One region of the Streptomyces sp. ActVer genome, then DNA from elsewhere that is predicted to be linked to it. Evidence: riboswitches for the same ligand, from Rfam matches in the RefSeq annotation. Region 1 holds a riboswitch; each other region holds the start of a gene.
What was found. Region 1 has a riboswitch for cyclic di-AMP ahead of O3Q52_RS14825 (LysM peptidoglycan-binding domain-containing protein). Riboswitches for the same ligand answer to the same signal wherever they lie in the genome.
Positions count from the first base shown of each region.

Region 2: linked by a shared signal. The riboswitch ahead of O3Q52_RS41745 (M23 family metallopeptidase) and the one ahead of O3Q52_RS14825 (LysM peptidoglycan-binding domain-containing protein) in region 1 are both predicted to bind cyclic di-AMP.
Region 3: linked by a shared signal. The riboswitch ahead of O3Q52_RS26415 (C40 family peptidase) and the one ahead of O3Q52_RS14825 (LysM peptidoglycan-binding domain-containing protein) in region 1 are both predicted to bind cyclic di-AMP.
Region 4: linked by a shared signal. The riboswitch ahead of O3Q52_RS38175 (transglycosylase family protein) and the one ahead of O3Q52_RS14825 (LysM peptidoglycan-binding domain-containing protein) in region 1 are both predicted to bind cyclic di-AMP.

Region 1 covers NZ_JAPWHT010000073.1:9,005-13,207, reverse strand. Annotated here, with positions in the region: gene O3Q52_RS14835 (NAD(P)-binding domain-containing protein) at 1-345, shown strand, start outside; gene O3Q52_RS14830 (HAD family hydrolase) at 657-1,472, shown strand; gene O3Q52_RS14825 (LysM peptidoglycan-binding domain-containing protein) at 1,609-2,352, opposite strand; cyclic di-AMP (ydaO/yuaA leader) riboswitch at 2,356-2,520, opposite strand; gene O3Q52_RS14820 (DUF5959 family protein) at 2,877-3,797, opposite strand; gene O3Q52_RS14815 (CocE/NonD family hydrolase) at 3,871-4,203, opposite strand, start outside.
Region 2 covers NZ_JAPWHT010000407.1:3,973-8,175, forward strand. Annotated here, with positions in the region: gene O3Q52_RS41730 (dihydrofolate reductase family protein) at 1-567, shown strand, start outside; tRNA gene O3Q52_RS41735 (tRNA-Met) at 716-789, shown strand; gene O3Q52_RS41740 (PP2C family protein-serine/threonine phosphatase) at 945-2,063, shown strand; cyclic di-AMP (ydaO/yuaA leader) riboswitch at 2,381-2,536, shown strand; gene O3Q52_RS41745 (M23 family metallopeptidase) at 2,548-3,597, shown strand; partial or broken gene O3Q52_RS41750 (aldo/keto reductase) at 3,737-4,030, shown strand; gene O3Q52_RS41755 (PrsW family intramembrane metalloprotease) at 4,121-4,203, opposite strand, start outside.
Region 3 covers NZ_JAPWHT010000173.1:12,344-16,546, forward strand. Annotated here, with positions in the region: gene O3Q52_RS26410 (DUF4394 domain-containing protein) at 41-901, shown strand; gene O3Q52_RS26415 (C40 family peptidase) at 1,007-2,491, opposite strand; cyclic di-AMP (ydaO/yuaA leader) riboswitch at 2,587-2,759, opposite strand; gene O3Q52_RS26420 (Tat pathway signal sequence domain protein) at 2,952-4,203, opposite strand, start outside.
Region 4 covers NZ_JAPWHT010000339.1:5,403-9,605, reverse strand. Annotated here, with positions in the region: gene eno (phosphopyruvate hydratase) at 1-795, opposite strand, end outside; gene O3Q52_RS38175 (transglycosylase family protein) at 1,244-1,942, opposite strand; cyclic di-AMP (ydaO/yuaA leader) riboswitch at 1,947-2,117, opposite strand; gene O3Q52_RS38170 (transglycosylase family protein) at 2,342-3,277, opposite strand; gene O3Q52_RS38165 (cytochrome P450) at 3,488-4,203, opposite strand, start outside.

The sequences.
Region 1 (4,203 bases):
GTGTCGCGGATCGTCCGCTCCGGATCGGCGGGCGGCCATCCGGCCCTCGCCGTCCAGACCCTCGACGGACGCGTCGAGGAACTCTCCGCGGACCACGTCGTCGCCGCGACCGGATACCGCGTCGACCTCGCCTCGATGGACTTCCTCGGGCACGAACTGCGTACGGAACTGGCGGTGAGCCGGGGGACACCGAAGCTGGGTGCCGGGTTCAGGTCCTCGGTACCCGGGCTGTACTTCACGGGGCTGCCGGCGGCGGCTTCGTACGGTCCCGTGATGCGGTTCGTGTGCGGGACGGAGTTCGCCTCACCGAGGCTGGTCCGGCATCTGGTGGGGGCGCGCGGCTGAACGGAACCTCCGCTTCGTGCGCGTACGCATCAACGCGTCGCCGAAGCCGCCGAGCGGCGCGAAGGCCGCGCGCGAGCCGCGTCCACGGGGCGAGGCCGGGCACCGGGAGATGGGGCCCGGGGGCGGGCGACGGGCCGGTTGACCGGGGGCGGGGGAGCAGGCAGGGCATGGCCAACTGCTCCTCTTCGCCCGCGATTTGCCCCCGGGCGGCCGACGGATGGTGCCTGTGACGACCCCTGTGCCTGACGAGATACCGGACGACGTCCGGTTCCCGTCGAGTCGTTGGGGCGTTCGATCCGTATTCTCTGATCATGGCCGCACCGATTGCATATTCACTCATCGCCACTGACCTGGACGGGACGTTGTTGCGAGGCGACGACACTCTTTCGGACAGGTCACGCGCCGCGCTGGCGATGGCAATCGGGAGAGGTGCCAGGCACCTTGTGGTGACGGGGCGCCCGGCACCGCGCGTACGCCCCCTGCTGGACGAACTGGGCAGCCAGGGACTGGCGGTGTGCGGTCAGGGAGCGCAGTTGTACGACGCCGGCGCCGAGCGCATGGTCTGGTCGGTCACCCTCGACCGCGAGCTGGCCGAGACGGCGCTCGGCAAGATCGAGGCGGAGGTCGGGGACGTGTACGCCGCGGTCGACCAGGACGGTGTCGACGGACTCACGCTCATCGAGCCGGGGTACGAGATGCCGCACCCGACGCTCCCCGCGGTACGTGTCCTGCGCCGCGACGACCTCTGGACGGAACCCATCAGCAAGGTGCTGCTGCGCCATCCCCTGCTGTCCGACGACGAGTTGGCGTCCGCGGCCCGCGGAGCGGTCGGTTCCCTCGCCACGGTCACGATGTCCGGCCCCGGCACAGTCGAACTCCAGCCATGTGGCGTGACCAAGGCGACGGGTCTCGCCCTGGCGGCCGAACACCTCGGCCTCACTCCCGCCACGACGATCGCTTTCGGTGACATGCCCAACGACATCCCGATGTTCGACTGGGCGGCCCACGGCGTCGCGATGGCCAACGCCCACCCCGAACTCCGGGCGGTGGCCGACGAGGTGACCCTGTCGAACGAGGAGGACGGCATCGCGGTGGTACTGGAACGGCTCTTCGGCCCGCGGTCCTAGTTCTGCGTCAGGGTTCTGCGTCAGGAGAAAGCCGGGCGGCCCGCGGAGAGGTCGGTCTCCCTCGCCGCGGGCACACCCGGCACCAGCACGTCCGGCACCAGTACGTCCGGCATCGGTCGGCCCGATACCGGCCCGCTCAGTAGGCCCCGAAGACGTTGTCGATCGAGCCGTACCTCGCGGCGGCGTAGTTGCATGCCGCCGTGATGTTGGCGACCGGGTCGAAGGGGTCCATCGAGGTGCCGGCCACGTGGTAGGCGTTGAAGGTCGGGTCGATGGTCTGGAGGAGCCCCTTCGACGGCGTACCGGCCGCGGCGTTGGAGTCCCAGTTGTTCATGGCCTGCGGGTTGCCCGACGACTCGCGCATGATGTTGCGGTAGATGCCGTCGTACGACCCGGGGATGCCCTGCTGGGCCATGATGTCCAGCGACTCCCTGATCCAGCCGTCGAGGTCGTTCGTGTACGTCTTCGCGGCGGCGGGGGTGACGGCGGACGCGGTGGACGCCTTGGTCGCAGTGGCCGTCTTTGCGGAGGTTCGGGCGTTTTTCGTGCCGACTGTCAGCTTGAGGCCGGGGCGGATGACCGCCGGGTCGTCGCCGATGACCGCGCGGTTGGCCTTGTACAGGTTCTGCCAGCCGCCGCTCGTGGAGTGCTTCTTGGCGATCTTGGTCAGGGTGTCGCCCGAGACCACCTTGTACGTGACGAGCGAGACCTGCGGGACCGCGGCCGGTGCGGCCTGGGCGGCCTGCGTCGGCTGTGCGGCCTGGGCGCCGGTCGCGCCCACGATGGGGAGCGCGAGCGCGGCTCCGCCGGTTCCCGCGGCGACGATGCCACGCGTGAGGGTGTTCATTCTGGGGCGGCGGTGCTTGCCTCGTGCGGCCATGGCGCGTTTCCTCTCCGACGCCTGCGAGGTGAGCTGTCGGGTTCGGGCGGGAGCTGCCCGGCCGCATGCTGCACGCGGCTTCACCCCGAGCCGTTCCGGAATCCGGACCGGCGGCCTACCTGGGTCCCCCGCTCCTGCCGTACGCGAGTGAATGGGTGGTTGGGATCTCCGGGCGGCGGCAGGATTAGGCGGTCCATCCGGAGTGACGTGAACGTATGCGAGAGCACATGCCGTGAACAAGCCCAGAATTCACATGGAGATGTCATTTGCCTGTTCGGGGCAGATGGGAATTCTTGATCCATTCGGAAGGTGAAGTTCAACTTGCCTTGAGCAAAGGTGAATCGACCGGCTCGGCAAAGTGGCCGTCCCGGGCGGACGTGACCCAATTCACGTGCGCAGGTGGGGAATTAGGTGCGCTAGGTGCCTAATACGGGCAAGTCGGGCGGAGCCTGGATGTCCGCCCAGTCGGCATAAGAGGCTACTTGTCCAGAAACGTTCTCACTGCTCTTCAGGGTCCCGGAGGGTCAGCCTTCTGGGTTCCAGAGAGTCAGTACGTCACGCAGTTTCTGTCGGTGGCTGTCGATCCAGTTCCGGGGAAGATCGACGGGAACGCACACCGTGGCCATGGAAATCGTGTCGTCCTCCACGATCACCTCGGGGCAATCCCGTTCTCCCGTGAGCCGAATGGAAATCGACGGTCCTCGCTCCACCGTCATCCACGCGATGTCCTCGCCGCGGTCGAATGCGGCGTCCAGGGCGTGCCCCCAGGCCTCAAGTCGGCGGCGCCACAGAGCGAGTTCGAGGCGGCCACGGACGAAAGGCGTCTCCACGACGATCTCGGCCGCGAGGCCCGCCACCATTCGCGGGTGCCGGCCGAGGACCGTGATCCTGACCGAGTTGCCCTCCTCGTCGGCGAGGAGCGCGAGGTCCGTCGGGCCGGTGCGGTGGTCGGCCGGGAGATCGGCGTCGCAGAGGGCACATACGAAATGGGCGTCCTGTACGGAGTTCCACCCGGCGCAGGACGGGCAGCGGCGGTAGGTGATCGGGTGGGTGTAGCCGACGGTGTGGGCGCCGGTGCGGTCGATGCCCGCGCGGGTGAGGGCCGCCGCGAGCGACCGCCACGACTCGGGGTCGGGGCAGTAGCCGGTGGACTGGTTGCTGGCGTACGTGACCGCCCAGCCGGACGAGGTCCGCGCAAAGCCCAACTCCCCGGCGGCGCACACCGGTTTCCCGTCCGCGCAGGCCACGTGCTCGGAGCGGCGCGGGGCCAGGAGCAGGGTCAGGGAGGCGTCGACGACGAAGGTGAACGGCTCGTCGAGTTCGTCGGCGGGGCGGGCGGACAGGAAGGCGTCGAGGTCGGCCGGGGTCCGGATCCGGGCACCGCCCCCGCCGGGCCGGACGGCCTCCCTTATGTCTTCGGGCCCCACATAGGCGTATGCGGTCATGGGGTCCCTACATACGCGTTTGCGGTCGTGGGGTCCACGTACGCCTTCGCCGTCATTCGGGGAGCGTACGAGTTCACCCCGCGGTCCGCGGAATCCTTTTCTCCCAGGTGCGGTGGAACACCACCTCGTCACCGTCCTTGCAGATCACCTCGTTCGAGGTGATGAAGTCCGCCTCGTCGCAGGTGGTTTCGGAGTGCGCCTCGACGCTCGCGTCCCACGGCAGGTCCGGCCGGTGCAGCCGGACGAACCAGTCCGAGCGGGCGCGGGCCGACAGCGGGTCCGACTCGACGATCGTGTACGTGTCCAGGGCCTCCTCGGTGAATTCGAGGCCGTCGGGATACACACGGGTGCCTCCGTAGCCCGGGTCCACCTCCAGACGCCACTCGCCCTTGGCGACATCGCGCAC
Region 2 (4,203 bases), on a different contig from region 1:
TTCGGACCCGGCGACTACCCGGGCGGCCCCCGCAACCGGCTGCGGCTGGTCGAGACGCGGCCCGTGGGGGACGTCGTCCTCATGCGGTACGTCCCCACCGCGCCCGGCACCGGGAACGTACCCTCCGCCGCCGACCACCGATGGCTCGCGCTCGCCTGCGAACTGGCCGCCGAGTGTCCGCCCTCGCGGACCGCGTTCAGCGTCGGCGCGGTCGTCGTCGCGGCCGACGGTACGGAGCTGGCCCGGGGGTACTCCCGAGAGGCTGACCCTGTGTCGCACGCGGAGGAGGCCGCGCTCGCCAAGGTCGAGCCGGGTGATCCGCGGCTCGCGGCCGCCACCGTCTACAGCAGCCTGGAGCCGTGCGCCCGCCGCGCGTCCCGGCCCGCGCCCTGCGCCCGGCTGATCCTCGACGCGGGCGTACGCAGGGTCGTGACCGCCTGGCGGGAGCCGGACACCTTCGTGGCGGGCGCGGACGGGAGCGGGCTGCTGGCCGCGTCCGGCGCCGACGTCCTGGTGCTCCCGGAGTACGAGGCCGACGCGAAGGCCCCCAACCGTCATCTGGCCTGACCGGCGCGTTTCCCGTCGGTACGGCCGACGGGCAGGGCCGACCCGTATCGCCGATCGTCATTTTTCGTACCAAACCACCCGGTGAAGCGCGGGCGAAGTTAACGCGTGTGCTTCGGGTCCCGCAGATGGCGTACAGTGGTCTTAACGACGCGGGGTGGAGCAGCTCGGTAGCTCGCTGGGCTCATAACCCAGAGGTCGCAGGTTCAAATCCTGTCCCCGCTACTGAAGGCCCGAGGCCGGAATCCGATCAAGGATTCCGGCCTCAGGTGTTTTCCCGGGTGTTTTCTTCAGGCGCTTTCCCGGGTGTTCCCAGGTGGCTTCACCCGCCCGGTCCTCGTCCGCTCGCCCGCCACCCCCGCTCCCGGAAGCCTGGACAGGTGGAGGAGCAGGAGTCGGTGCGGGTCGAGCCCGTGGACGTCGAGCCCGTGGAGAGGACCGCCTCGTACCAGCGCACCCTCGTCCGCGTGCTGCCGGCGCTGCTGATCGTCGCCGGTGTCTGTTACGACCTCCTCACCCCGCAGGACTTCACCGCGGCTCCCTTCTTCACGGCCGCGGTGCTCATCGCCGCACCCCTCTTCTCGCTCGGCGCCACGGTGTGGACGGGAATCGCGGCGACCGTGGGCATGGCTCTCGTGCATCTCAAGTTCGCCTTCGACGCGGGTGCGGTCACAGAGGTCCTCACCGTGGCCACGGCCGCCGTGCTCGCCGTCGGCATCAACCGGCTCGTGGGACGCGGCAACGCGCGCCTCGCCACCGCCCGCGAGATCGCGGAGGCCGCCCAGCGGGCCGTACTGCCCGAACCGGCCGCGCGGATCGGCGGTCTTGAGATCGCGGCACGGTACGAGGCCGCGCAGGAGGGCGCGTTCATCGGGGGCGACCTGTACGCCGTGCAGGACACCCCGCACGGCGTACGGCTCCTCGTGGGCGACGTACGGGGCAAGGGCATGGGGGCGGTCGGCGTCGTCGCCGTACTCATCGGGGCCTTCCGGGAGGCCGCCGAGCAGGAGGCCAGCCTGGAGGCGGTCGCGCAGCGGCTGGAGCGGGCGCTCGCGCGCGAAGGTGTCCGGCGCGACATCATCGCGGTCTTCGAGGACTTCACCACCGCCGTGCTCGCCGAGATCCCGCACGGCACCCCGGTCGTACGCCTCGTGAACCGCGGCCACCCCGGGCCCCTCCTGCTGTACGGCGACGGAGAGGTACGTACGCTCGCCGCGCCGGAGCCCGCGCTGCCGCTCGGGACCGGGGAGTTGGGGGCCTGGCCCGACCGAGGACAGGAGGAGGAGTTCCCCGGCGGGGCCATGCTGCTCTTCCACACGGACGGGCTCTCCGAGGCGCGGGACCGGCGAGACGTCTTCTACGATCCGGCGCGACGGCTGTCCGGGCGGGTCTTTCCCGGGCCCGACGCGTTGCTCACCGCGGTACTGGACGACGTCCTGCGGCACACCGGGGGCGGGGCGACCGACGACATGGCTCTGCTTGCGGTGCGGCGGCCGTGAGGGCGCAGTCGTGAGGGCACGGTCGTGGTGATTGCGTGACGGTCGTGAGTGCGGCGGCCGTGAGATGCGTCGCTCTTTCGGAGACCCATGTCACTGCTGGTAGTCGAACGGCGTCCCTCCGCTCAACAGCTGACGCACCATCAACAGGACTCCTGTTCCTGAATGTCGATCAACTCGCCCGATTTACCCCGCTCGTGACCTGTAAGTCCGGGCCAAGGGTCGTAACGATCATCAGGAACAGCTTGGAATCCGGTGCCCGGGTCTATTAACGTTCGATAACGCAGCGCGGTCGTCCCAGCCGTCACAAGAGTCGGCTCCGTGCGCACGCGCCGAATCCCGCAAGGGAACCGGGGAACCATCACTTGGGGTGAATCGCTCGTCTTCGCGGTGTAGCGCACCGCGGTTGACGCGCGTAGGAGACCTTCCTGCTCCGAACCCGTCAGCTAACCCGGTAGGCGAGAAGGAAGGAAAGGAGTGCGCCCACGTGGCGTCCAACCGGTCTGCCCTCACACCCTCGTTCGTTCCGGATGAGTTGACGGGTGAGTCCTCGGGTGAGAAGAAGCCCGACACATTCGCCTACGGCGCTCGTAAGGACGAGGAGACGTGGGAGGTCTGGAATCCCAGCGCGGAGACCGTCCTTCCGGTCCGCGGCCGGCACCGCGTCGCCAAGCAGCGCGGCGGCGGACTCGCCCGTAGCTCGACCGTTCTGGGCGTCGGTGTCATAGCCGCCGTCGGTGCGGGTGGCATGGCCACCGCGCAGACCGGCAAGCCCCCGGTGTCGATCTCGATCCCCGACCTGCCGAACGTCGGCTCGCCGTTCTCGGACGACGACGCCCCCGAGGGCTCCAGCACCCCGATCACCGCCGTCGGCCTCACCGCTGCCGACGCCGAGCAGGGCAACTCGGATGCCGGCGAGGCCCTGCGCGCCCGCATCATGCTCCAGGCCGAGCAGCAGCAGGACCAGGTGGACCGCGAGGCCCAGGAGGCCGCCGAGGCCGCCGCCGCGAAGAAGGCAGCCACGCTGGCCGCCAAGGAGAGGGACGCCGCCGAGGCCAAGGTCGCCGCCGCCAAGAAGAAGGCCGACCAGGAGGCCAAGGAGAAGGCCGAGGCCGCGCGCCTCGCCGAGCTCGCCAAGCAGTTCACGCTGCCCACCTCCTCGTACACGATCACCTCGACCTACGGTCAGACCGGCTCGCTGTGGTCCTCCGGCCAGCACACGGGTCTGGACTTCGCCTCTCCCACGGGTACGCCGATCAAGGCCGTTTCCAGCGGCACGATCAAGGAAGCGGGCTGGAGCGGGTCGTACGGCTACCGCACGATCCTGGAGCTCGAAGACGGTACGGAGCTGTGGTTCGCCCACCAGTCGTCGATCAGCGTGAGCGCCGGGCAGAAGGTCAGCACGGGTGACGTCATCGGCCGCGTGGGCGCGACCGGCAACGTCACCGGGGCGCACCTCCACCTTGAGGTCTACACCAGCGGTGGCGACGGCATCGACCCGATGGCGTGGCTGCGGGGCAAGGGGCTCACCCCGTAAGAAGGGTCTGAGAGGTTCCTGGGTGCGGAATACGGCCGTCCGGTACGGCCGTTGACCCACCCATGACCTCTCTCCGCAAGCTGGGTTCGTCCGACCTGGAAGTTTTTCCGCTCTCCCTCGGCGGCAACGTCTTCGGCTCCTCACCGGCAAGTACCGGGCGGGTGCCGTCGTCGACAGCGCGCGGGCCGGGTCCGCGGGTGCGCATCTGGAGTCGGAGCGGGGGCCGCGGGTGCTGGCCGCGCTCGACGAGGTCGCGCGGGAGCGTGGGGTCGAGGCCGCCACCGTGGCTCTGGCCTGGCTGGCGTCCCGGCCGACCGTCGTCGCGCCCATCGCCAGCGCTCGTACGGTGGAGCAGCTTCCGGCGTTGCTGGGGGTGGCCGGGCTTGTCCTCACGGAGGGGGAGTTGGGGAGGCTGACCTCGGCTTCTGGCTGAGGGGCGGGGCGGGACTGGGGGTGGGGTTTCGTCTGGGGTGGGGGTGCGGTTGCGCTCTTGGGTTCGTGTTGTGGTTTGGGGCTGCGCCTATTAAGAGCGGTACGGGTTGTACGTGTACTGCGTTGGCGCTGGGTAGCCCTGCCACTGCGGTGCCACCGGTGCCGGAGCCGTCG
Region 3 (4,203 bases), on a different contig from region 1:
ATCCACGCTCAAGCTCACGCCGACCGAGAGGGAAGAAGCGATGAAAGCAGGGCTCAGGAAGAAGATGGCCACGGCGGTCGCGGCCGCGTCCGCCATGGCGGCACTCGTCGTGGCGACCCCGGGCACCAGCCACGCGGCGACACCCAGCCTGCCGGCGTTCGGCATCTCGGCCGACGGCAGGCTGATGGCGTATTTCACCACCGACAGACCCGACGTGCTCAACTGGTTCAGGGTCATCAACGGGCTCGTCGGCGACACCGCGGTCATCGGGATCGACTTCCGCGTACAGAACGGTCTGATGTACGCCGTCGGCAACCAGGGCGGCGTCTACACGGTCAAGACCCCGCCCGCCGTCCCGGACGTGCAGGTCACCAAGGTCTCGCAGCTCAGCGTCCCGTTGCAGGGCACGAACTTCGGTGTCGACTTCAACCCCGCGGCCGACCGGCTCCGGATCATCAGCGACACCGGTCAGAACCTGGCGCACAACCTCGCCAACAGCAGCACCGCCACGAACACCCCGCTGACCACGGACGGGGCGACGACCCGCGGCGTCACCGGCGCCGCCTACACCAACAACGACCTCAACTCGGCCACCGCGACCACGCTGTTCGACATCAACACGACCTCGGACCAGGTCGTCATCCAGTCACCGCCCGCCAACGGCCTGCTGGTCGCGACCGGTTCGCTCGGCTTCGACGCCGGTGCCAACGCGGGCTTCGACATCTTCAGCGACCTGAGCGCGGGCAAGACCATCTCGAACACGGCCTTCGCCGCCCTCACCCCGGCCGGTGCCTCGACGACGACGCTCTACACCGTCGACGTACTCACCGGAGCCACGACCGACGTGTACCCGTTCCCGATACCCATCACCGACATCGCCGTCGCGCTCGACGCGGGCTGACCCGACCGCGGACCGGCCGTCTCCGTCACGAGACGATCAGGGGCCGTATCGGTCGGCGCCTCGCGCGCGTTCCGATACGGCCTCCGGGTCAGGTACGGCTCCGGGTCAGGCAGGCCGGATCACGCTGTGGATCGCCGGCTCGCCGGCCCAGTGGATCGACTCCTCGCGGATGGCCGCCCCCGGGCTCGGCGCGTGGACCATCATGCCGTTGCCGCTGTAGATGCCGACGTGGCCGACGTGTCCGTGGAAGAGGACCAGGTCGCCGAGACGGATGTCGGAGAGGGGGACCGCCATACCGGCGGTCGCCTGATCGTTCACGGTACGCGGGAGTGCGACCCCGGCCGCTTTCCAGGCCGCCTGGGTGAGGCTTGAGCAGTCGTACGAGCCCGGCCCCATCGCTCCCCAGACACAGGGCTTGCCGATCTGCTCACGGGCGAAGTCGACGGCTGTCGCGGCCTTCCCGCCGTATCCGGGGGTCGGTCCGGCGTATCCCGGGGTCGACCCACCGCTGTATGCCGAGGTCGCAACGCCGTAGCCGGGGGTCGGAGTGCCGTACCCCGGGTTCGCGGCGCCGTCCGAACCGATGGGCAGGCCCGTGCCGATCGGCGTACGGGTGTCGATGGGCGGAGCCATACCGAACGACAGGTCCGGGCCCATGGGCAGATCCATGCCGATCGACGGAGCCGGAGCGATTGACGGAGCGACTGCCGGAGTCGGGGCCGGAGCAGCGGGCAGCCCCATGCCGAACGTCAGGTCCGGGCCGCCCAGGGCGTCGACGGCCGGTTCCATGCCGAAACCGGCCGACAGCGGCTGCGCCTGCGGCTGCCACCATTCGGCCTCGGCCTGGCGGTAGCCCTGCCCCTCGGTGGTGGCCCAGACGGTCTCCGCCGGAGGGGGTTCGATGGCCGCCACCGGCGCGCTCCGCCGGGCGGTGTGCGCGGAGAGCAGCTCACGGGCCTTCGCGAGCTTGCTCTGGTTCCGCTGTTTGGAGGTCTTCAGCGACTGCCGCGGATCGGCTGCGGTCGCGGGCAGGATCGCGGTGGCCTCCTGTCGCGCCTGCGGCACGGCCGGCAGCGCGGCGATGGGTCCTGCGGTCAACTCCGCCACGGGTCGGGCGGTTGTCGCGGTGCCGGGTCCGGCGGTCAGCTCCAGGAGGGGTTTGCCCGCCCCTTCCAGCGCACGGTCGGGCGAGCGGTCGGGTGACCGGTCGGCCGGACGGTCACCGGGGCTCTTGGGCCGCGTCGCGGCCGGGCCGCGGTCCGGCGTCCTGTCGGGCGGCAGCACGGCGGGAATGAGGGGCCCCAGTTGCGAACGCCCCACGTCGAACCACTGCTTGGCGCGGTCGCTCAGAACGGGATCGGCGGCGGCGACCGTGTCGGCACGCTCACGCCCCGTGTCGGGCCCGGGTGCCATACGCTCGCGCGGCCGCCCCGAGTTCATCGCCCGGGTCGCGTTGTAGTTCCCGCTGACGGTCTCCGCCTGGTCGTAGAGGCTGCTGATCCGCTGCTGGACCTCTTCGCGACTGGGCCCGTCGTCCCCTCTTGCCGGCGATGCGGGCGAGGAACCGCCGGCCGAGGAGTAGAGGTCCACTGAGGTGGCGGCCGCCGTCGCGAGGGCGGGCCGGGGTATGCCCGGGAGGTTGCTGCCTCCGGGGCGCGGGGTTCGTTCCGGCGCGATGGGAGCCGTACTCCTTCCGTGCTCCGCCTACCGAGTTAGCTGTCGGGTTCGGGCGAGGAATCCGGAAGGTATGCCCTACGGCCCTTGCCCTGTCGGGCGGTTGGGCCGATTCACCCCAAAGTTCGGTTGGGTCCCCGGTTCCGGTCGCCGCGAGGGCCACCGGATTCGGCGGAGGCCGCGCGACCCGGCGAGGTTCACCGGAGGGAGTCGTGCGTCCTGTCCGTCAACTTAGCCAACATGTGCACCTCGTGTGAAGATTGAAGGGCGAAGTGTCCGATATATAACTGTGACCTTCGTCGTACCGGGTCGAGACATCGCCGGACTTCGACGACTTCTCACGGTTCGCCGATCCTGCTGCTTCCGCCCCTCCCGACTACTGCTCCAGCGAGAGGGCGAAGACATGGGCCCTGGACGACCCCGAGGGCGTGGTCAGGGTGATCGCGGTGAGCTGCTTGCGCGCGTCGAGCTCGATCACCTGGTGGAAGACGGCCGCCTTGGTGGCCGACGGCCCGGTGCGCGAGTGGATCTGACCGGTGATCACCGCCTCGGTCTCGCCGAACTCGGGGCCGGACGCCAGCCAGTTGGTCAGCGCGATCGGCGCGGCCTCGCTCGTTCCGTCGGCGTACCGGACCACCGCGGGGACGGTCACGGCCGCCGTGTCGCCCGAGCCCAGCACGTGCAGCTTCGTGAACGCCCGTTGCGCGCCCTGCGAGACGGTGATCTCCTGCCCTGCCGCCACGAGGTTGTTGTTCGTTCCCTCGCTGCCGTTGGTGAAGAGGAAGGCGATGCCGTTGTCCGTCGTCTGCCCGGTCTGCGGGAGTTGGGCCATGGGGTACGTACGGCCGGTGCCGTCGAAGTCCCCGTCGCCGTAGTACATCTCGGTGGTGATGCCGTCGTTGTCGAAGTGTCCGGTGAGGTCGAGCCGGGTGACGGTTCCGCTCTGCGGCGGTTCCGGCAGTCCCCACGGGTCGGCGGGCACGGTCACCTCCACCGGGGCGATCCGCAGGTCGGGCCGCGAGCCCGCCGGGTGGATCACCGCCTCCGCGTCGCGTGCCAGGTCCAGTTCGACGACGCCGTCGCCCAGGTCGCGCCAGGCGGGTGCGGGGCCGCCGACCCCGGCGACCGTGAGACGCCCGCGCAGGGAGTGGCGTACCCGGCAGGGCTCCCCGGCGAGGCTGCGTACGCGGACCCAGCGGGTGGTGCCGCCCCGGCGGACGGCGCTGACGAGGAACGCGCCCTGGGTGCGGAAGTCGTGCAGCGTGACGTCCCGCCAGGCACCCGGGACGGCCGGGAAGACGCGGATCGTGTCGCCCCAGCTCTGGCAGAGCATGTCGTGCAGGCTCTGCGCGGCGGACAGCGGTGTCTCGACGACCGGACCCGCCTCGTAGTACATGGTGTTGGGCTGTACGAAGCGGTCGACCAGCTCGCGTAAGTACGTCAGCGCGTCGTCGCCCCGGCCCATCTGGGCGGTGATGGAGGCGGCGCCGGTGAAGCTGTAGCCGCGCAGGGCGCCCTCGAAGCCGATCCAGTGGTTCAGCGACCGTTCGATCAGGTCCCGGTGCTCGGGCTGTTCCCAGTTGACGAGGTGGAGAGGGTAGACGGAGAGCATGTGGGAGTAGTGCCTG
Region 4 (4,203 bases), on a different contig from region 1:
CTCGGCGGCTGAGCGCTCCTTGCCCTCGAAGAGGTACTTGCCGTCCTTGTAGAACTCGGAGGCGGCGACGTCGAGCGCGAGGGCGACCTGCTGGCCGGGGATGTAACCGGCCTCCTTGATCGCGTCGAGGATCAGGTCCAGGGCCTCGCGGTTGGAGCCGAGGTTCGGGGCGAAGCCGCCCTCGTCGCCGAGGCCGGTGGACAGACCGCGGCTCTTCAGCACCTTCTTGAGGGTGTGGTAGACCTCGGCGCCCCAGCGCACGGCCTCGGAGAAGGACTCCGCGCCGATCGGGGCGATCATGAACTCCTGGATGTCGACGTTGGAGTCGGCGTGCGACCCACCGTTGAGGATGTTCATCATCGGGACCGGCAGCAGGTGCGCGTTCGGTCCGCCCAGGTAGCGGAAGAGGGGGAGGTCGGACGCCTCGGACGCGGCGTGGGCGACGGCGAGCGAGACGCCGAGGATGGCGTTGGCGCCGAGCGAGCCCTTGTTGTCGGTGGCGTCCAGGTCGATCATGGCCTGGTCGATGAGGCGCTGCTCGGTGGCGTCGTAGCCGACGAGCTCCGGGCCGAGCTGCTCGATGACGGCGAGGACGGCCTTCTCGACACCCTTGCCGAGGTAGCGGTTGGGGTCTCCGTCACGGAGCTCAACAGCCTCGAAGGCACCGGTGGAGGCGCCGGACGGAACGGCGGCACGACCCGTGCTGCCGTCGTCGAGGCCGACCTCGACCTCGACCGTGGGGTTGCCTCGGGAGTCCAGGATTTCCCGGGCTACGACGACGTCGATGGACGGCACGAGCATCTCCTTATGGGATGTGACGCAAGCTGTTCCGGGCCGAAGGCCCGGTTGGGCGCGGACCTGTGGTGGCCCCGCGGCATGAGCCTAACCGGCTGCCGGGGATCGGCCAGCCCTCGACCGCCTCCTGGACAGAACCGAGAGTAAATTGTTTCCGAACGGAACAAAGCGAGGGGGAAGCGAGGGGGAAGCGCGGGAAAGAAAAAGCCCCGCTCCGGTGCGTACGGGGGAACACGCACCGGAGCGGGGAGCCCGTGGGGGACGGGGGTGGCCCTCACGAGGCCTCCACTATGGGGGACACGGATGTGAGGGCGCTGTGGTTCAGCCGCGATTCGATCGTGGGCCGGGGATCCGGCCGATCCGGAGATCCCGCCGAGGCTGAGCGGCCAGGGCCTCGGCCGGGACGTGACATCCGGACGATCGAAGTGGGGGTCGCGGCCGACGGGTGTCAGCTGAGGTGCAGCTGCTGGCCCGGGAAGATGAAGTCGGCGTCGTCGACGATGTCGTCGTTCAGCTTGTACAGCTTCGCCCAGCCACCCTTGACGTTCTTCTTCTCGGCGATCTCGCTGAGGGTGTCACCCTTGACGACCTTGTACTCGCCGTCGCCCTTCTTGACCTTCTTGCCGGTCGGGGTCTCGACGGTCTTCTTCGCGGTCGAGCGCTCCTGGGAACGCGAGGCGCGCTCCTCGGAGGACTTGGTGCTCTGCTGCTGCGACTGCGAGGTGCTCTGGCCGGAGTTGCCCGAGTTCGAGGGAGCCGGGGCACCACCGGTCGAGGCGCCGGACAGACCCACGCCACAGCTCGGCCAGGCACCCTTGCCCTGGCCCGCGAGGACCTTCTCGGCGATGGCTATCTGCTGGGACTTGGAGGCCTGGTTGGCGGTGGAGGCGTACGCCGAGCCGCCGTACGCGGCCCAGGTGGAGGCCGAGAACTGCAGGCCGCCGTAGTAGCCGTTGCCGGTGTTGATCGACCAGTCGCCGCCGGACTCGCACTGGGCGACGGCGTCCCACTCGGAGGTGGTGGCGGCGGAGGCTCCCGTGGCGCCCATCAGCGGGACGGCGACGGCCGCGGTGGTGACACCGGCGAGCGTGGCGATACGGGTGGCCTTGGACGGGCGGCGGTGCTTGCCCTTGCCGGAAAGCAGCATGAAGTGATCCCCTCACCGACGCCTGCGAGGTGAGCTGTCGGGTTCGGGCCGAGTGAGTTGCCCGGCCGCGCGACACTGCTGTCACGCGGCTTAACCCCAAGCCGTACCTGGCCTCAACGACCGGGTCCGGCACTTACCTTGGGTCCCCCGCTCCTGCCTACGGCGCTTGACGCGACGACTGTTCCCGTACGGCCGCTGGCAGGATTCGGCGTTGCGACCGTCGGGGCTCACCAGTGGCGAGCGGTCACGACCGTAGACACGCGATCCGCCGAATTTCAAAGACGATCAGGCTCTTGAGATCCATGTCTCACTTTCACCAAATCGGACATTCAGTGCGAACTGCCGCTGTTTTTCGCCCGATTCGACGCCTTGATGACCACATGGCACATCGCGCGGACGCTACTTGTCCGCCGTCTGCAGGCCGTCCACATCGAGGCTCTGACCGGGGATGATGAAGTCCGGGTCGTCGCCGATGGCTTCCTTGTTCTCGGCGTAGAGCGCCCGCCATCCACCCTCGACGCCAAGGGAGTCGGCGATCCCCCAGAGACTGTCGCCGGAACGCACGGCGTACGAGCCCTCGGCGGCGACGCGCGACTCACTGTCGCTGCGCGAGGCGTGCCGGCCGGCGGAGTCGTCCGCGCGGGAGTCGGTGGCGCCCTCGTCGGCACCGTCGCCTCGGTGACGGCCGGAGCCGGTGTCTTCCGTTCCGGAACCCTCGGCCGAAGCCTCCCCCCTCTGGGACGACTTGTCCGGGTCGTCACTCTTTGCGGTGGCATCCGTGGAGGAGCTGTCGGAATCCTGTGAGTCGGCGCTGTCGCCGCTACCGCTGGACGAGTCGGACGAACCGGATGAACCAGATGTGTCGGACTTGGTCCCGTTGCTGTTGTCCCCCATACCCAAGCCGGACAACGGGGTCGGCGAGTCGTCCGCGACCCCCGTGTCGACGTCGGCCGAGCCGGAGTTCTGCGTCAGACCCGCGACGAGACCGCAGGTCGCCCAGGCGCTCGTGCCCTGCTTCGCGAGGATCTTCTCGGCGACGGCTATCTGCTGCGAGCGGCTGGCCTGGTCGGCGCTCGGCGCGTAGTCGAGGCCGCCGTTGTCCTCCCAGGTCTCCTGGGTCATCTGGAGGCCGCCGTAGTACCCGTTGCCGGAGTTCGCGCTCCACGAGCCGCCGCTCTCGCACTCCGCGACCGCGTCCCAGGTGGTTCCGCTTGCGGCGCTCGCGCCGGTCGCACCGAGCAGAGGGATCGCGATGGCCGACCCGGTCACGCCCGCCGCGACGAGGAGAGCCGGAGCCTGACGGGGGCGACGGTGACGACCGTTCCCGGAGAGCATGCGGTTGCCTTTCGCGTGACAGCAAGGAGTGCGCACAGCGCACAGCCGACGACTGCGCTTGTGACTGCTGCGGCAGGTGGGACCGGCCGCATTGATGGGTGAACGTATAGGCAGTCGAACTCTTGTCACAAGTCGATGCAGCGCAGATAACGTGAAGATCACAACTTGACGGAGTCTCATGTTCCGTCGACTCCGTCTGCTAGCTGCCCGCTAGTCCGTACGCACCTTCCCGGAAGGGGCGAACTCCACCGGAAGCGTGCGCAATCCGCGCATGATGAGCCCTCCGCGCCATCGCAAATCGGCGGAATCGCCCGCGAGTTGCAGGTCGGGGAGGCGCGTGAGGAGCGTGGCCAGCGCGGTCTGGCCCTCCAGCCGGGCGAGGGGTGCGCCGAGGCAGTAATGGATGCCGTGGCCGTAACCGAGGTGTTGGTTGTCACGGCGGGAGAGGTCCAGGGTGTCGGGCTGGTCGAACCGGGCGGGGTCGCGGTCGGCGGCGGCGAGCACGACGAGTACGGGGTCGCCTGCGGCGATGTCCTGCCCGCCGATGCTCAGCGGCTCGGTGGCGAACCGCCACGTGGCCAGTTCCACGGGTCCGTCGTAGCGGAGCAGTTCCTCGACTCCGGTCGCGAGAAGGTCCGTACGGCCGGCCGCGAGGGAGTCCTGGAGCCGCTGCCGCTGCTCGGGGTGGGTGAGCAGCGCGTACGTGCCGTTGCCGATCAGGTTCACGGTCGTCTCGAAACCGGCGAACAGGAGGATGAAGGCCATCGCGGCGGCCTCGTTCTCGGTGAGGTGCTCGCCGTGGTCGGAGGCCCTGATGAGACCGGAGAGGAGGTCCTCGCCCGGCGCGGGCGCCTCCGTCAGTTCCTCGCGCTTGCGGTGGATGAGCTCGGCGAGATAGCCGCGCATCTTCTTCACGGACCGCGCCA